Chelatococcus sp. HY11: one gene and its partner. The protein of the gene in region 1 interacts with the protein of each later gene in a pairwise test. Links are inferred from orthologs where the notes say so. Each region holds a gene or a part of one and is shown on either strand. Other genes may lie near its edges.

The links.
Region 2: the proteins of pepT (region 1) and tpiA interact in binary tests that used the Escherichia coli proteins (3 or more experiments, as listed by UniProt). The link is inferred for Chelatococcus sp. HY11 from one-to-one orthologs.

Annotation. Positions count from the first base shown.
Region 1 is NZ_JAHBRX010000002.1:1,495,347-1,503,371, forward strand. What follows is about bases 2,088-4,976. They hold pepT (peptidase T), read right to left. Parts: upstream 4,195-4,976; coding sequence 2,980-4,194; downstream 2,088-2,979. Other genes in these bases: KIO74_RS27600 (TRAP transporter large permease), read left to right, coding at 2,088-2,235; KIO74_RS27605 (aspartate/glutamate racemase family protein), read left to right, coding at 2,244-2,957; KIO74_RS27615 (CapA family protein), read right to left, coding at 4,235-4,976. Outside these bases: KIO74_RS27590 (TRAP transporter substrate-binding protein), read left to right, coding at 1-289; KIO74_RS27595 (TRAP transporter small permease subunit), read left to right, coding at 314-934; more of KIO74_RS27600, read left to right, coding at 931-2,087; more of KIO74_RS27615, read right to left, coding at 4,977-5,470; KIO74_RS27620 (dipeptide ABC transporter ATP-binding protein), read right to left, coding at 5,513-7,168; KIO74_RS27625 (ABC transporter permease), read right to left, coding at 7,165-8,025. UniProt on the Escherichia coli protein: Cleaves the N-terminal amino acid of tripeptides.
Region 2 is NZ_JAHBRX010000001.1:1,092,266-1,097,929, forward strand. What follows is about bases 1-2,760. They hold tpiA (triose-phosphate isomerase), read right to left. Parts: upstream 1,882-2,760; coding sequence 1,120-1,881; downstream 1-1,119. Other genes in these bases: pyrG (CTP synthase), read right to left, coding at 1-316; secG (preprotein translocase subunit SecG), read right to left, coding at 502-939; KIO74_RS05205 (peptidylprolyl isomerase), read left to right, coding at 2,235-2,760. Outside these bases: more of KIO74_RS05205, read left to right, coding at 2,761-4,148; trpE (anthranilate synthase component I), read left to right, coding at 4,475-5,664. UniProt on the Escherichia coli protein: Involved in the gluconeogenesis. Catalyzes stereospecifically the conversion of dihydroxyacetone phosphate (DHAP) to D-glyceraldehyde-3-phosphate (G3P).

The DNA.
Region 1 (8,025 bases):
GCAGCAGGAGAAACTCGCGGCCGCCATCGGCGAACTCACGACGGACATCTGGGCATTCTCCGAGGCGCTCTATGAGGACGCCATGCGCTGCAATACGGGCGCGAAGCCTTGCGAGCGCGGTGTTTCCTACAAGCTGAAGCAAGCAGACCCCTCTGAAAGCGACCTCAAGGCGGTCGCTGCCGCGGTCGGCGAGGTGTCACTGCCGATCTGGGCCAAGCAGTGCAACACTGTCGCTCCCAAATGCGAGGAAACCTGGCGCGCGGCCGTCGGCTCGCAGCTCGGCCTCTGATCCCGCCTTGCCCGGAGAAGAGCCATGCAAACCTATTCACGCTTCCTCGGCATCCTGTTCGGGGCCTTGATGATAGTTCTCTCCGTGGCGATCACGGCCGAGACGTTGTTGCGTAAGTTCTTCTCCTTCACGCTGGGAGGTATTGACGAATTGGGCGGCTACGCAATCGCGGTCGCCGCCCCGCTCGCCTTCACCGTCGCACTCGTCGAAAATGCGCATATCCGCATCAATCAGCTGACGACGCTGTTTTCCAAACCGGTCCAGGCAGTGCTTGACGCGTTGTCCGTGGTCTCGATGGCCGTTCTGGCGGGCTATTTCTTCTTTTTTACCATAGAGACAGTGATCGATACCTATCAGTATCAGTCGATCGCGCCGACACCCTGGGCGACGCCGCTGATCTACCCGCAGATGGTCTGGCTACTCGCCAGTGTGACCTTTCCGATCGCGGCGATTATCCTGACCGTCCAGGCGCTACGCCTCATGATGCGCGGCGACTGGCGCTCCCTGATGCGCCGCTTTGGTCCGGCAACGCCCGAGGAGGAGTTGCAGGCCGAGCTGGACGATCTGAAGAAACGCGAGAAGGCCGCCCATCGGGAGATGCTCGCTTCCGACGAGCCTCTCGTTCAGGAAGGAGCAACACGATGAGCATCGCCATTGTAGGGGCCGGTTTCGCGGTCATGCTGCTGCTGATGTTCCTCAGCATTCCGGTGGCCGTCACCATCATCGCCGTAGGGGCCTATGGTGGTTACCTGATGTACGGCATGCCGCTCGTCGACATGATGGGCGGGGTGATCTGGTCCAGCGTCAACAGCCCCGCGATCCTAGCCATTCCCCTGTTCATGCTGCTCGGCGAACTCCTCCTGCGCGGGGGCATCGCCGACCGGATGTATGATGCCATGGCGGTGTGGCTGGCGCGTCTGCCGGGCGGGCTGCTGCACACGAACATTGCCACCTGCACGCTCTTCTCGGCGACATCCGGCTCGTCTGTGGCGACCGCCGCTACCGTCGGCACCATCGCCCTTCCGGCATTGCAGCAGTACAAATACCCGATGTCGCCTGCCCTCGGCTCGCTGGCGGCGGGCGGTACGCTCGGCATTCTCATTCCGCCCAGCGTGAATCTCCTGGTCTATGGCTCGCTGGCGAACACCTCTGTCGGCCAGCTCTTCGCGGGCGGCGTTATACCCGGCCTTCTGCTGGCGCTCAGCTTCTCGATCTACATCTTCATCTTCCACGGCAAGGCCGGCGCACAGGCAACCGAACTCATAGACATGCCATTGCGCCAGAAGCTGGCGCTCGGCAAATACCTCATTCCGCCGCTCGTGATCTTCGGCGTGGTGATGGGGTCGATCTATGGCGGCCTCGCCACGCCGACGGAGTCGGCTGCCATCGGCGTCATGATGGCGCTGGGTTTCGTCGCGCTGAACGGCAGGTTGACCTGGGACCTGTTGATCAACTGCTCAATCCAGTCCGCCAAGACGAGCGGCATGGTGATCATCGTGCTGGTGTGCTCACTGCTGCTCAACGTGACGATCTCCATGACAGGCGCGGCGCAGGCGATGACGCAATGGATCGCCGCATTTGACCTGACACAGTTCTCGCTGTTGCTGGTGCTGCTGGTGTTCTATGTGCTGCTGGGGACTTTCATGGATGCCATGTCCATGCTGGTGCTCACCGTGCCGATCGTCATTCCAGTCGTAGTGGCGGCTGGCATTGACCCCATCTGGTTCGGCATCTTCATCGTCATCATGTGCGAGATCGCGCTCATCACGCCGCCCGTGGGCATGAATCTGTTCGTCGTGCACGGCGTGCGCACCGATGGCGGCAGCTATTCGGATGTGACGCGCGGCTCCTGGCCTTATGTCGCGGTGATGATGCTGTTCACCATTCTCCTCATCGCCTTCCCGCAGCTCGTCATGTGGTTGCCCGACATGCTGGCGGGGCGATGATGGGTGATATGGGGACAGTCGGGCAGGCGGCTCGCGCGACGAGCCTCCTGATCATCAACCCGAACACCAACGTGCGGGTGACGGACAACATACGCGCCGCGGTCCAACGGATCATCGGTCCGGCGACGCGCGCGCTCGTGCTCAATCCAAGTGCGGGTCCGTTCGCGATCGAAAACGAGCAGCACCGGGAGGCGGCCGAGCCGCATGTGGTGGACCTAGTGCGCGGCAGCCACGCGACGCGTCATGACGCCTACGTGTTGTCAGCTTTCGATGACATTGGTTTATCGCGAGCCCGGGCCTTGACGCGTGCCCCGGTGGTGGGAGCGGTTGAAGCTGGCATTGCGGCGGCGCGGACGATGGCGCGGCGCTTCGCGGTCGTGACCACGGTGGAAGCGGCCCTGCCGGGGATAAGGGAGCAACTGCGCCGCCATGGCGCGGCCGACATGGCGAGCGTGAGGGCCGCCGGTATCGGGGTGACGGAAGCGGCCGACCGCGGATACGCCGCGCGCCAATGCCTGCTTCGATCGATCTACCTTGCCGTGCATGAGGATGGCGCGGAAGCCATCCTGCTCGGCTCCGGAGGGCTCACCGGATGGACGGACCTTCTTCAAGACGAGACCGATGTACCCATCATCGACGGCGTACTCGCGGCGGTAAAAATGGCGGAGGCGTTCGCAAACCTTTGTCCGCTCGGACAGGAGGACGAGATTACCGCGACATGAGAATGCTCAAGGTCCTGTGATCCTAGGATATACAAAGTAGTCTTGCTGTTTGGTATGATTTCTCGAATGCGTACAATGGAAGAAACTCGAATCTCGAGTGGAAATTATGTGCACCGGTGAAAAAATTCGGCGTTGGGATACCCTTTGCCGAGAGCGCTGAGCCGTCTGTTCCGCCGCGCATCGGCACGATCTTTGGAGCTATATTCAGAGTTTCCAACGCAGCATAAATCAATTCGACCGGGCGCCCATCAGCTTTTATAGATTGCGCGATGTTGGAGTAAGTATCTGTTATGGCGCAACTTGCCTTTGCGGACGGATATTGCGCTGCCGTGAGGCTCACGGCCTCCTCGAGCTTTTGCTTGCGTTTCATCAACCCATCTTCGTCAAAATCCCGGAGCAGGACCGTAAGACGTGCCTCCTGATCGCTGGAAATCAGATTCTTGAACCAAAAAAAGCCTTGTCGGCCGTGCGTTCGCTCCGGCATATCATTCCGGTCGAAGCCCGCGATCAAATCGGTGGCCATCAGCAGAGGATTGACCAGAACGCCGTTCGCGGACATCGGGTGGGCGCTGACGCCCGTGAAGACGATTTCTGCCGAGGCCGCGTTGAAGGTCTCGAGAACGACCTCGCCCAACTCGCAGCAATCGATCGTATAGGCGAAGTCACAAGCGAAGCGCTCCAGATCAAGCGCCTTAGCGCCGCGCAGGCCGATCTCCTCGTCTGGCACGAAGGCGACATGAATGTCGCTGTGGTCGCGATCAGGCGGAAGCCGGGCCAGCAGCGTCATGATCACTGCGATCGCGGCCTTGTTGTCAGCGCCGAGCACGCTCGTACCATCGCTGACGATGATGTCATGCCCGCTCCATTGCATGATCTCGGGGTGCTCAGCGGTGCGCAACCAGATATCTTCACCCGCGTTCAGGCAGAGATCCACGCCCTGGAAGTGCAGGACCTGCGGCCGAATGGTCGGAGACAGCCCGACATCGACCGTGTCGAGATGGGCGATGAACCCGATTTTCGGCGAACTCGGACGTCTCCCCCGCCTCACCGCCGTAACGGTCGCATGATCGTCGAGAACGATGTCGTCCAGTCCAAGCTCCTGCAGTTCGCTCGCCAGCAAAGCCGCGAGACGTTGCTGCCCTTGTGTGGAGGGCAGGCTGGTGGAACGGGCATCACTCTGGCTTTCGATCGCGAGGTAGCGAAAGAAGCGTTGTTTCAGTTCATCGCGGATATCCATCGGGCAACCCTGTTGCGTTACTGACGACGGTCGACTGATATCATCCCAAATCGAACTGTCCGAGCCCATCGACAGTTTTGATGCGGGAGCCATATTCTGCGGATGAGCTTGCGACCCGGCTGAGAATGCGTTCCGCCGAAGCACCAGTTGCTGGATGCGGCACGAGCCGGTTCTCGATCTGGTCGTCTTGAAGCCCCTCTTCGCCGCCGACAATCAGCGGATGCAGCGTCAGCGACGTAAGCCGGTTGTCCGCGCCGAACGTGCAGTTCGCAACGACACTCTCCCAGACCTCCCTATGCTTCCATAGCGAGACCTCCGATTTTGTGTGAAAGATGAAATTGCCGAGACTGTGGAAGATCGGGCGTCCGCGATAGACTTCGATCGGTAGAAGGACGGGAACGCCGTGGCTCACGAAAACCGCCGCGCCCGCGTCGATGAATTGCCGCGCGAATGCGCTCATCCAGTCTGGAGATTGCAGCCAGTCGCTCGACCAGTGATGGTGATGCAGATAGGCGATGACCAGTTCTCCCGCGTCCGCCGCGGTTCGGATGGCTCTCAAATTGGCCTCGAGATCATCCTTGTCGATCCTGACGGTTCGCTTGAAACGGTCTGAATTGCGGAAGATCGCCCGCCCGATCCCGAGTTCTTCCGGCTCGAGCGGTGGTTCGTCATCCGGCTGATTGTCCATCAGCAGGTTCAGGGCGGAATATCCCGCCTTGTCGAGGATCATCTGCAGCTGTTGGAAGGTCTCGCTTTCAAGCTCGAGAATGCGTGACATGCGGATGCGGTTGACGCCGGGTCTCTCACTTCGTTCACCGATAGCGTCAGCCGCATACATGAAATCGGGCCCTGGTCCGCCGTCCATCGCGACCATGGCGACAGGTTTACCTTCGAATGAGGCGCTTGTCGGGCCTCGCGCCTCGCTCTTGCTGCGTCCGATGCCGGCATGCAGGAACCCGCGCCGGCCAACTTCGTCCAATGTTGAGAGAATGCCAGGCGGTCCAAGGTCGAAGGAGTGGTTGTTGGATAATGAGAGCGCCTTGAAGCCAATCTCGTCCAGCGCGTCGAGAACTTCGGGCTTGCTGCTGCCGAAATAGAAACCTTTCATGAGCCAGCCGCCATGCGTGCCGTAAATGGTTCCCTCGAAATTCGTAAAGGCGAGATCCGCGCTACGCACAAGCGCCTTGATACGGTCGAATTCCGGGCTTTTTACGGCTCTCGTGTCATGCTTGATCAAGGACTGGCCTGTAACGGCCAAGGTAAAATGGTCGTTCATTCGACTACTTTCTTTATGATAGGTCGTTGATGGGAGGAGCAACTACTGAGCGAAGATTTTCGGGCGCGCCTCGATCAGGTGCCGGGTGTAGGGGTTTTCGGATTGGCCGAAGATGAAATCGGATGAGCCGTAATCCTCGATCTTGCCATTCCGCATCACGCAGACCTCATCGCAAATGTCCTGGACGACGGCGAGATCGTGGGAAATGAAGATCATCGAGAGGCGGTTCTCGGATACCGTCTCCTTCAGCAATGACAGGATTTCCGCCTGCACGGATACGTCGAGGGCGGAGGTTGGTTCGTCCGCGATCACGATCTTCGGCTGGGCAAGCAGCGCGCGGGCAATGCAGACGCGCTGCTTCTGGCCGCCGGATAGCTGATGGGGGTAGCGGTCGAGATGGATTGGCTGCAGGCCCAGCCTTTCGATCGTCTCGACGACGCGGGCACGGACCTGCGCGTGGCTGGTATCGTATCCCGCCTGCGCGGTCGCCCGCACGCATTCGGTCAACGCCTGGGCCACGGTGAGACGGGGGTTCAGCGCGGACGCAGGATCTTGAAAGATCATCTGGACGCGGCCGAGCAGGCTCCCGCCTCGGCCGCGATGGCTGATGTCGTACGCCTTTCCATCAAGCTGGATGCTGTCCGCCTCGCCGGTTTCAAGGCCAGCCAGTATGCGGCCGATCGTCGATTTGCCGCTGCCGCTTTCGCCCACGATGCCGAGGACACCAGCGCGGGACAACCGGAAGCCGATATCCCGCAGCGCAAAGCGCGGTCTCTCAGCACCGAAAACATCGAGGATGCTCCCGCCGCCGAAAGTCTTCGACAGGTTTTCGACGACAAGTATAGGCTCGCGGACGATCGCGTCTTTGGTCGCTGCAGCGACAGGTGTGGTGCGCAGCTTGGGCACCGCCGCCAGTAGCTTCCGCGTGTAGGGATCCCGCGGGCTCTTCAGCAGCGAAACAGTCGCGCCCTGCTCGATGACCTCGCCGTCCTTCATGACTACCACCCGGTCGGCGATCTCCGCGATGACGCCCATGTCGTGGGTTATGAGAAGGATGGAAAGACCGTTCTCCGCGACAAGCCCTTTCAGGACTTGCAGAATCTGCTTCTGAACAGTGGCATCAAGCGCCGATGTGGGCTCATCAGCCACGATGAGGGAGGGGGAGCCGGCCAGCGCCGTCGCGATGACGATGCGCTGACGTTGTCCACCCGACAATTGGTGGGGATAGCTATGGTAGCGTCGTGAAGCGTCCGGGATGCCGACCCTTTCGAGAAGTTGGATAGCGCGCTTTCGCACCTCCGGACGGGAGAGTGAGGGCGAAAGCGCCGATATCGTTTCATCAAGTTGAGCCCCGACCGTCATGAGAGGGTCAAGGGAGGATGAAGGATCCTGGAAGATGCTGGCGATCGCCCGGCCTCTCAGCGCGCGTCTTTCCTTGCCATCAATGGCCTCTAGTGCGGCTCCGTGTAGCCGGATGGCGCCGTTGGTCTGCTCGATGCCTGGCGCCAGGAGGCCAATCACGGAATTTCCGATCGAGGATTTGCCGGCCCCAGATTCCCCGATGACGCCGAGCACCTCGCCGCGTTTCAGAGTGAAGCTCACGTCGCGGACAATCGGCGTGGAGCAAGATGTTCCCCGGTAGACAAGCGTTAGGTTGCTCACTTCGAGCAAAGGCGCCTTGTCGTTGTCCGCCGTCATAGCGTTCTGCTCCGTGGGTCCCAAAGCCGGCGGATGTCTTCGCCGGAAAAATTGATGGCGGCGATCAGCGTGAACAGAGCAATTCCCGGAAACAGGCTGATCCAATACTGGCCGGTCAGCAGGTATTGGAAGCCATTCGCCACCGTGGAGCCGAGCGAAGGCTGATCCATCGGCACGCCGAGGCCGAGGAAGGACAATGTAGCCTCCAGTGCCACCGCGTGCCCGATCTCGATCGGCAGCAGGGTGATGGCCGGTGCGATGCTGTTCGGCAGGAGATGGCGCAGGATGATCCGCCCACGCGACAACGGCATGGTGCGCGCGGCATCAATATAGGGTTTTCCCGCCTCGCTCAGCGCCACGCTGCGGACAACCCGCGCATAGGTTGCCCATTGCACGATGATCAGTGCCAGGATGATCCGGTCAACGCCCGGACCCAAGGTCACGATTGCTATCAGCGCTACAAGCATGGTCGGCAGGCTGAGCTGCAGATCGACGATCCGCATGATCACCGCGTCGACCCAGCCGCCGAAATAGGCGGCGGCAACGCCAAGCGTCAGGCCAAGGGCTGCCGCGATCGCGGCGCTGATGACCGAGACCATGAGGCTGATGCGCAGCCCGAAGAGGATGCAACTCGCGATATCGCGCCCAAGACCGTCCGTGCCAAGCCAATAGCGATAGCCGTTACCACTCATCGTGCCGGGTGGGGAGGAGGCTTCCCAGCCAAGGATCTGGAGGAGGTCATAAGGGTTCTGCGGCGCCAACAGCGGCGCTGCAAGCGCGGCCATCACGAACAATGCGAGGATCGCATTGGGCACGGTCAATGCCCGCCGAAACCGGCGAGGCGCGTGTGTCATGGC
Region 2 (5,664 bases), on another replicon or contig:
CGCCACGGCGTTCCTTATTGAGGATGTCGAGATAGATGCGACCCGTGGTGACATTGTCATTGCGGGTGCAGGGGCGCCCCGTGAAGCGCTCGTAATGACCGAGATCGAGATCCGTCTCGGCGCCGTCATCGGTAACGAACACCTCACCATGCTGGTAAGGGCTCATCGTGCCCGGGTCGACGTTCAGGTAAGGGTCAAGCTTCCGAAGGCGGACGCTGTAACCGCGTGCCTGCAGAAGGGCTCCGAGAGCGGCTGATGCGAGGCCCTTGCCCAGGGAGGAGACCACGCCGCCGGTGATGAAAACGTACCGCGCCATGGGAGTCCTCATTTACTCTATCGCGATCGATTCGGGGAGTGGTCATAGGACCAATCCAGGCGAAAATATGTACGATACTCACAAACCAGCGCTGATCCTGCGCATCTAGCGCATATCAAGGGCCCTTTTGGCGCCTCCGGTCGCGAAAAATCGGAAAAGGCGTCGTGGCGCGGTCGGCCTCCGGCTCACTGCGAGCCGGGCACCTGAGGCGTCGTCGGCGCGGGCGGCGCCGCCGGCTGGGGGGCCGGAGCCGGCGCGGAAGGCGCTGCCGGCTGGTCGCCCTGCATCTGGCGAAGCTGATCGAGCACGCCACCGCCTGCACCCGGGGCGCCTGGCGCACCCGGAACAGCCGTGGGCGCTCCACCCGGAACGGAATCGAAGATCGAACGCTGGCCGCGCTGCATGCTCGCCATCACTGACAGGCCAAGGCTCGTCAGGAAGAAGATGGTCGCGAGAATGGCGGTCGTGCGGGTCAGGGCGTTGGTCTGCCCGCGCCCTGTCATGAAGCCTGAAACACCACCGCCGCCCATGCCAAGGCCGCCCCCTTCGGAGCGCTGCAGAAGCACCACACCGACGAGCGCGATGACAACAAAGAGGTGGATGACGATGATAACGGTTTGCATGTCAACATCCAACGCCCGGCGCGGGCATGACCGGCCAGGCTCGATTCATTTGTGCCGCTCTAACACAGTCCCCGTCCGCGAGGAAAGACCATTGCGAGGGAGAATTGCCCGCGCCCCATGCAGATCTTCCCTGCCCAGACGGCAGATCGTGATGGGTTGGCAAGAGATCAAGTGCTGTTCTCAGACGCCGCAGGCTCTTGCGATCGCCAGAAAATCATCCGCCACGAGGCTTGCCCCGCCCACCAGCGCGCCATTCACATGCGCGACCGCCATGAGTTCGGCGGCATTGGCGGGCTTGACCGAACCACCATAGAGAAGCCGGATGGAGCCTCCGGCCTCGCCATAGCGCTCGATGAGCTGCCGGCGAATGGCGCCATGCATCTCGGCAACGTCGGCCACCGTCGGGGTCAGGCCCGTGCCGATCGCCCAGACCGGCTCATAGGCGACGACGACATCGCCGGGCAGTGCGTCCGGCAGCGAGCCGGCGATCTGCCGCACGACGACCGCCAACGCGCGACCGCCGTCGCGCTCCTCACGCGTCTCACCGACGCAGACGATGGGCAGAAGCCCTGCACGCCAAGCGGCTTCCGCCTTCGCGCGGACGTCGGCGTCGCTCTCGCCATGAAGCGTGCGGCGCTCGGAATGGCCGACGATGACAGCCGACCCACCCGCATCGGCGATCATTTCAGCCGCGATATCGCCCGTGAAGGAACCCGACGGTTCCGCACGGCAATCCTGCCCGCCGATGGCGATGGTCGATCCATCGGCTTTGGCCGCGAAAGCGCCAATGAGAGTGGCCGGCGGGCAGACCATCAGGTCGACCCGGGCCGCGAGTTCGGCGTCATGGCCTTCGATCACCGTTTCCAGCACACCCGTGGAGGCCCTGAGGCCGTTCATTTTCCAGTTTCCAGCCACGAGATGACGCAGATGACCATGAGCCATGAAGCATTTCCCTTGTCGTCGGTGTTGCGATCGAATCGATCCTTAACGCGTGCGGGCGGTATCGCCTAGTCCGGTTCATCGGGGGTTCGTTCATAAGGGCGTTCCGACTGGCCCGCGTCCTGATTAGCTCATGTCCCGGCAGGTCGATGACGCCGAACTTCGGTCGCGCTTTTCGTGCTGCCGATTTTCACGCAGACCTGACGTTGCCAACTGCCTTTGTCCATTGCGGCTCAGGAGCGTGCTCTCTATGATCCGCCACCTTGCTCGTTCGGGCTCTGCCTGGCCGGGTCGAGTTCGGCTGTGCCCAGTCGCCACAAACGCCTCACGCTGATTAAGACCGGACCCCGCTTCTCATGTTGAACAGTTTTCGCAACGCCGGAAAATCGATCATAGGCCGCCTCATCATCGCGGTCTTGTTCGGCCTCCTCATTCTGTCCTTCGGTCTTTGGGGCGTCGGCGACATCTTCCAGGGCTACGCGGCCAATACCGCGGCGAATGTGGGCAAGACGGAAATCACTGTCCAGACGCTGCGCAACACCTATCAGAACGATCTGCAGCGCCTGCAGCAGCAGCTGCGCCAGCCGATCAGCAACGAGATGGCGCGGCGGATCGGGCTGGAGCAGCAGGTTCTGAACAAGCTGATCAACGAAGCGGCGCTGGATGTGCGGGCCACCCAGCTCGGGCTTTCCATTTCGGATGCGGATCTCGCGCGCGCCGTCATGGACGACCCGGTCTTCCGCAATGCCGCAGGTCAGTTCGATCGCCGCCGCTTCGATGAGCTGCTGCGTTACAACGGGCTGACCGAGGCGTCCTATCTCCGAGACCAACGGGCGGTCATCATTCGCCGGCAGTTGCTGGAGGGGGTGATGGGCGCGCTCGAGACGCCGATCGCCCTGCAGGAAGCCGTGTATCGCTACGGCGCCGAGCGTCGTGCCGCGTCTTATGTCGTATTGCCGGCAACGAGCGTAGGCACGATCGCCGACCCGGACGAGGCCGCCCTGCAGACATGGTTCGACGCGCGCAAGGCGGCGTTCCGGGCTCCCGAATATCGCAATGTCGTCACGCTCATCCTGACCCCCGAGGCGCTCGCCAAACCCGACGCGGTGTCGGAGGCGGATGTCAGCCGTGTCTATGAAGCGGACAAGGCAACCCGTTTCGGAACGCCGGAGCGCCGCACCGTCGAGCGTATCACCTTCCCCAATCTGGCCGATGCCCAGGCCGCCGCGGCAAAGCTTGCGGCTGGCGCCACCTTCGAGGCTATCGCCGCAGAACGCGGGCTTGCCGAAAAGGATATGGCCTTCGGGACATTTGCGAAGACCGAATTGATCGACACCGCCGTCGCTGACGCCGTGTTCGCGCTCGCGCAGGGTGCAGCCAGCGGCGCGGTCGAGGGCCGCTTCGGCCCGGTGATCGTGCGCGTCACCGCCATCGAGCCCGCTTCGGTGAAGCCGCTTGAGGCGGTTTCGGCGGAGATTCGTCAGGGGCTCGCCCTCTCGGCCGCGCAGAACCGGATGAACGACATTCACGACCGCATCGAGGACCAGCGTCTGGCAGCCAGGCCTCTCACGGATATCGCGACGGAGTTTGGCCTCACCGCACAGACGATCGCCGCGGTGGATCAGTCCGGAAACGACAAGAACGGCCAGCCCGTTCCGGGCGTCGCCGGGAATACGGCACTCCTCACCGCGATCTTCGCCTCGGACGTCGGTGCCGACAACGAGGCGATCCGTCTGAGCAATGGCGGATATGAGTGGTTCGACGTGCGCGGCGTCGATCCGGCCCACGAGCGCCCACTCGCGGAGGTGCGTGAGCAGGTGCTGACACGTTGGCGTGAGGACGCCATTGCCCAGGCGCTGTCTGAAAAGGCGCGCGCGCTGGTCGAGCGCCTCAACAAGGGCGAGGCCATCCAGGCGATCGCGACCGAACTGTCCCTGCCGGTCCAGACCGCGACCGGGCTCGCCCGCGGCACGGCAAGCGGTAACCTGCCCGTGCCCGCCGTGACGCAAATCTTCGCAGTGCCGGCCGGAAAGGCCGGATCCGTAGCAGCCGGGACCAACGGGGACACACGCATTGTCTTTGTCGTGACCGAGGCGACCGTGCCGCCTTACATCACATCGACCGGCGACGCGATCCGCATTCGCGATCAGATGCGGACCGCTGTCGGGGAAGATCTGATCAGCGAATACACCTCCAAGCTGCGCAGCGAGCTCGGCGTCACCATCAACCAGCAGGCGATCAACAACGCCTTCGGCAATAGCGATCTCTGATCGCGAGCCGGCACCCGGACCGCACGAGCGGAGGCCGATCTCGTCAAGCCTCTGGCGTTGCGGCGGCGGGTCAGGTATAGCCCGCGAACCATGAGAGCGTGAGTGGTCCTCCTGCCGGGCAATGCACTTGGCGTGGGATCGTCGCTCTCAGGTATGCCCGCTTCCAAGGAGACGGGCGCGACGACCCTCTGGGCAGGTCTGTCCGGAGGCACGGTGATCTGGACGTATCACGCGACTTCACCCCTCGCGCTGGTCACGCTCCCTAATTGAAAAGGTGAGGTTTCCCGCCCGGTTCCAAACGGTCGGTTCGGACCTCAGTACAAGCCATGCTGTTTTCACCGTCTTTCGAAGACTTCGCCGTTACCTATGAAAAAGGCGAAGCCAGCGTTCTCAGCACAAGTCTCGTCGCTGATCTCGAAACCCCAGTCGCCGCCTATCTGAAGCTCAGCGCCGGCGGCACCCTTCCCAACTTCCTTCTCGAATCGGTCGAGGGCGGCGCCACCCGCGGCCGCTATTCGATGATCGGGCTCAAGCCCGACCTGATCTGGCGATGCCGGGACGGCAAGGTCGAGATCAATCGCGCCGCGTTGCGTCGTTCCACCTTCGTCCCCGATGATCGCTTGCCTCTGGACAGCCTGCGCGCGCTGATCGCCGAAAGTGCGATCACCCTGCCCGCGGGCCTGCCTCCCATGGCGGCCGGTGTGTTCGGTTATCTCGGCTACGACATGGTGCGCCAGATGGAGCGCCTGCCCGGTGGCCCGCAGGATGCGCTCGATCTGGACGACGCCATCCTCGTGCGCCCCACCGTGATGGTGGTGTTCGATTCCGTCAGGGACGAGCTGTCGCTCATCACCCCGGTGCGTCCGCAGGGTAGCGTGTCAGCCAAGGTCGCCTATGAGGCGGCCGTGGAGCGCATCGAGGAGGCGCTGACGGCGCTTGACGCGCCCCTGCCGCGGGAAAGCGGACCGGACGTGGCGAACCTGCCCGCCCCCACCCCGGTGTCCAACACCACACCGGAGCGCTTCAAGGCCATGGTGGACAAGGCGAAGGATTACATCCGCGCCGGCGACATCTTCCAGGTGGTGCTCTCCCAACGCTTCGACGCGCCTTTCACCTTGCCGGCGCTCTCGCTCTATCGAGCGCTGCGGCGGCTCAATCCCTCGCCCTACCTGTGTTTCCTCGATTTCCTGGATTTCCAGATCGTCTGTTCGAGCCCGGAAATCCTGGTGCGGGTCCGCGATGGCAAGGTCACTGTGCGCCCCATCGCCGGCACGCGCCGAAGGGGCGCGACGGCGGCGGAGGACCGGGCGCTCGCCGAGGAACTCCTGGCGGACCCCAAGGAGCGCGCCGAGCATCTGATGCTGCTCGACCTCGGCCGCAACGACGCTGGCCGGGTTTCGGCGATCGGCAGCGTCAACGTCACCGACAGCTACTTCCTGGAGTACTACAGCCAGGTGATGCACATCGTATCCAATGTCGAGGGCCGGCTTGATCCGAAGCGCGATGCCCTCGATGC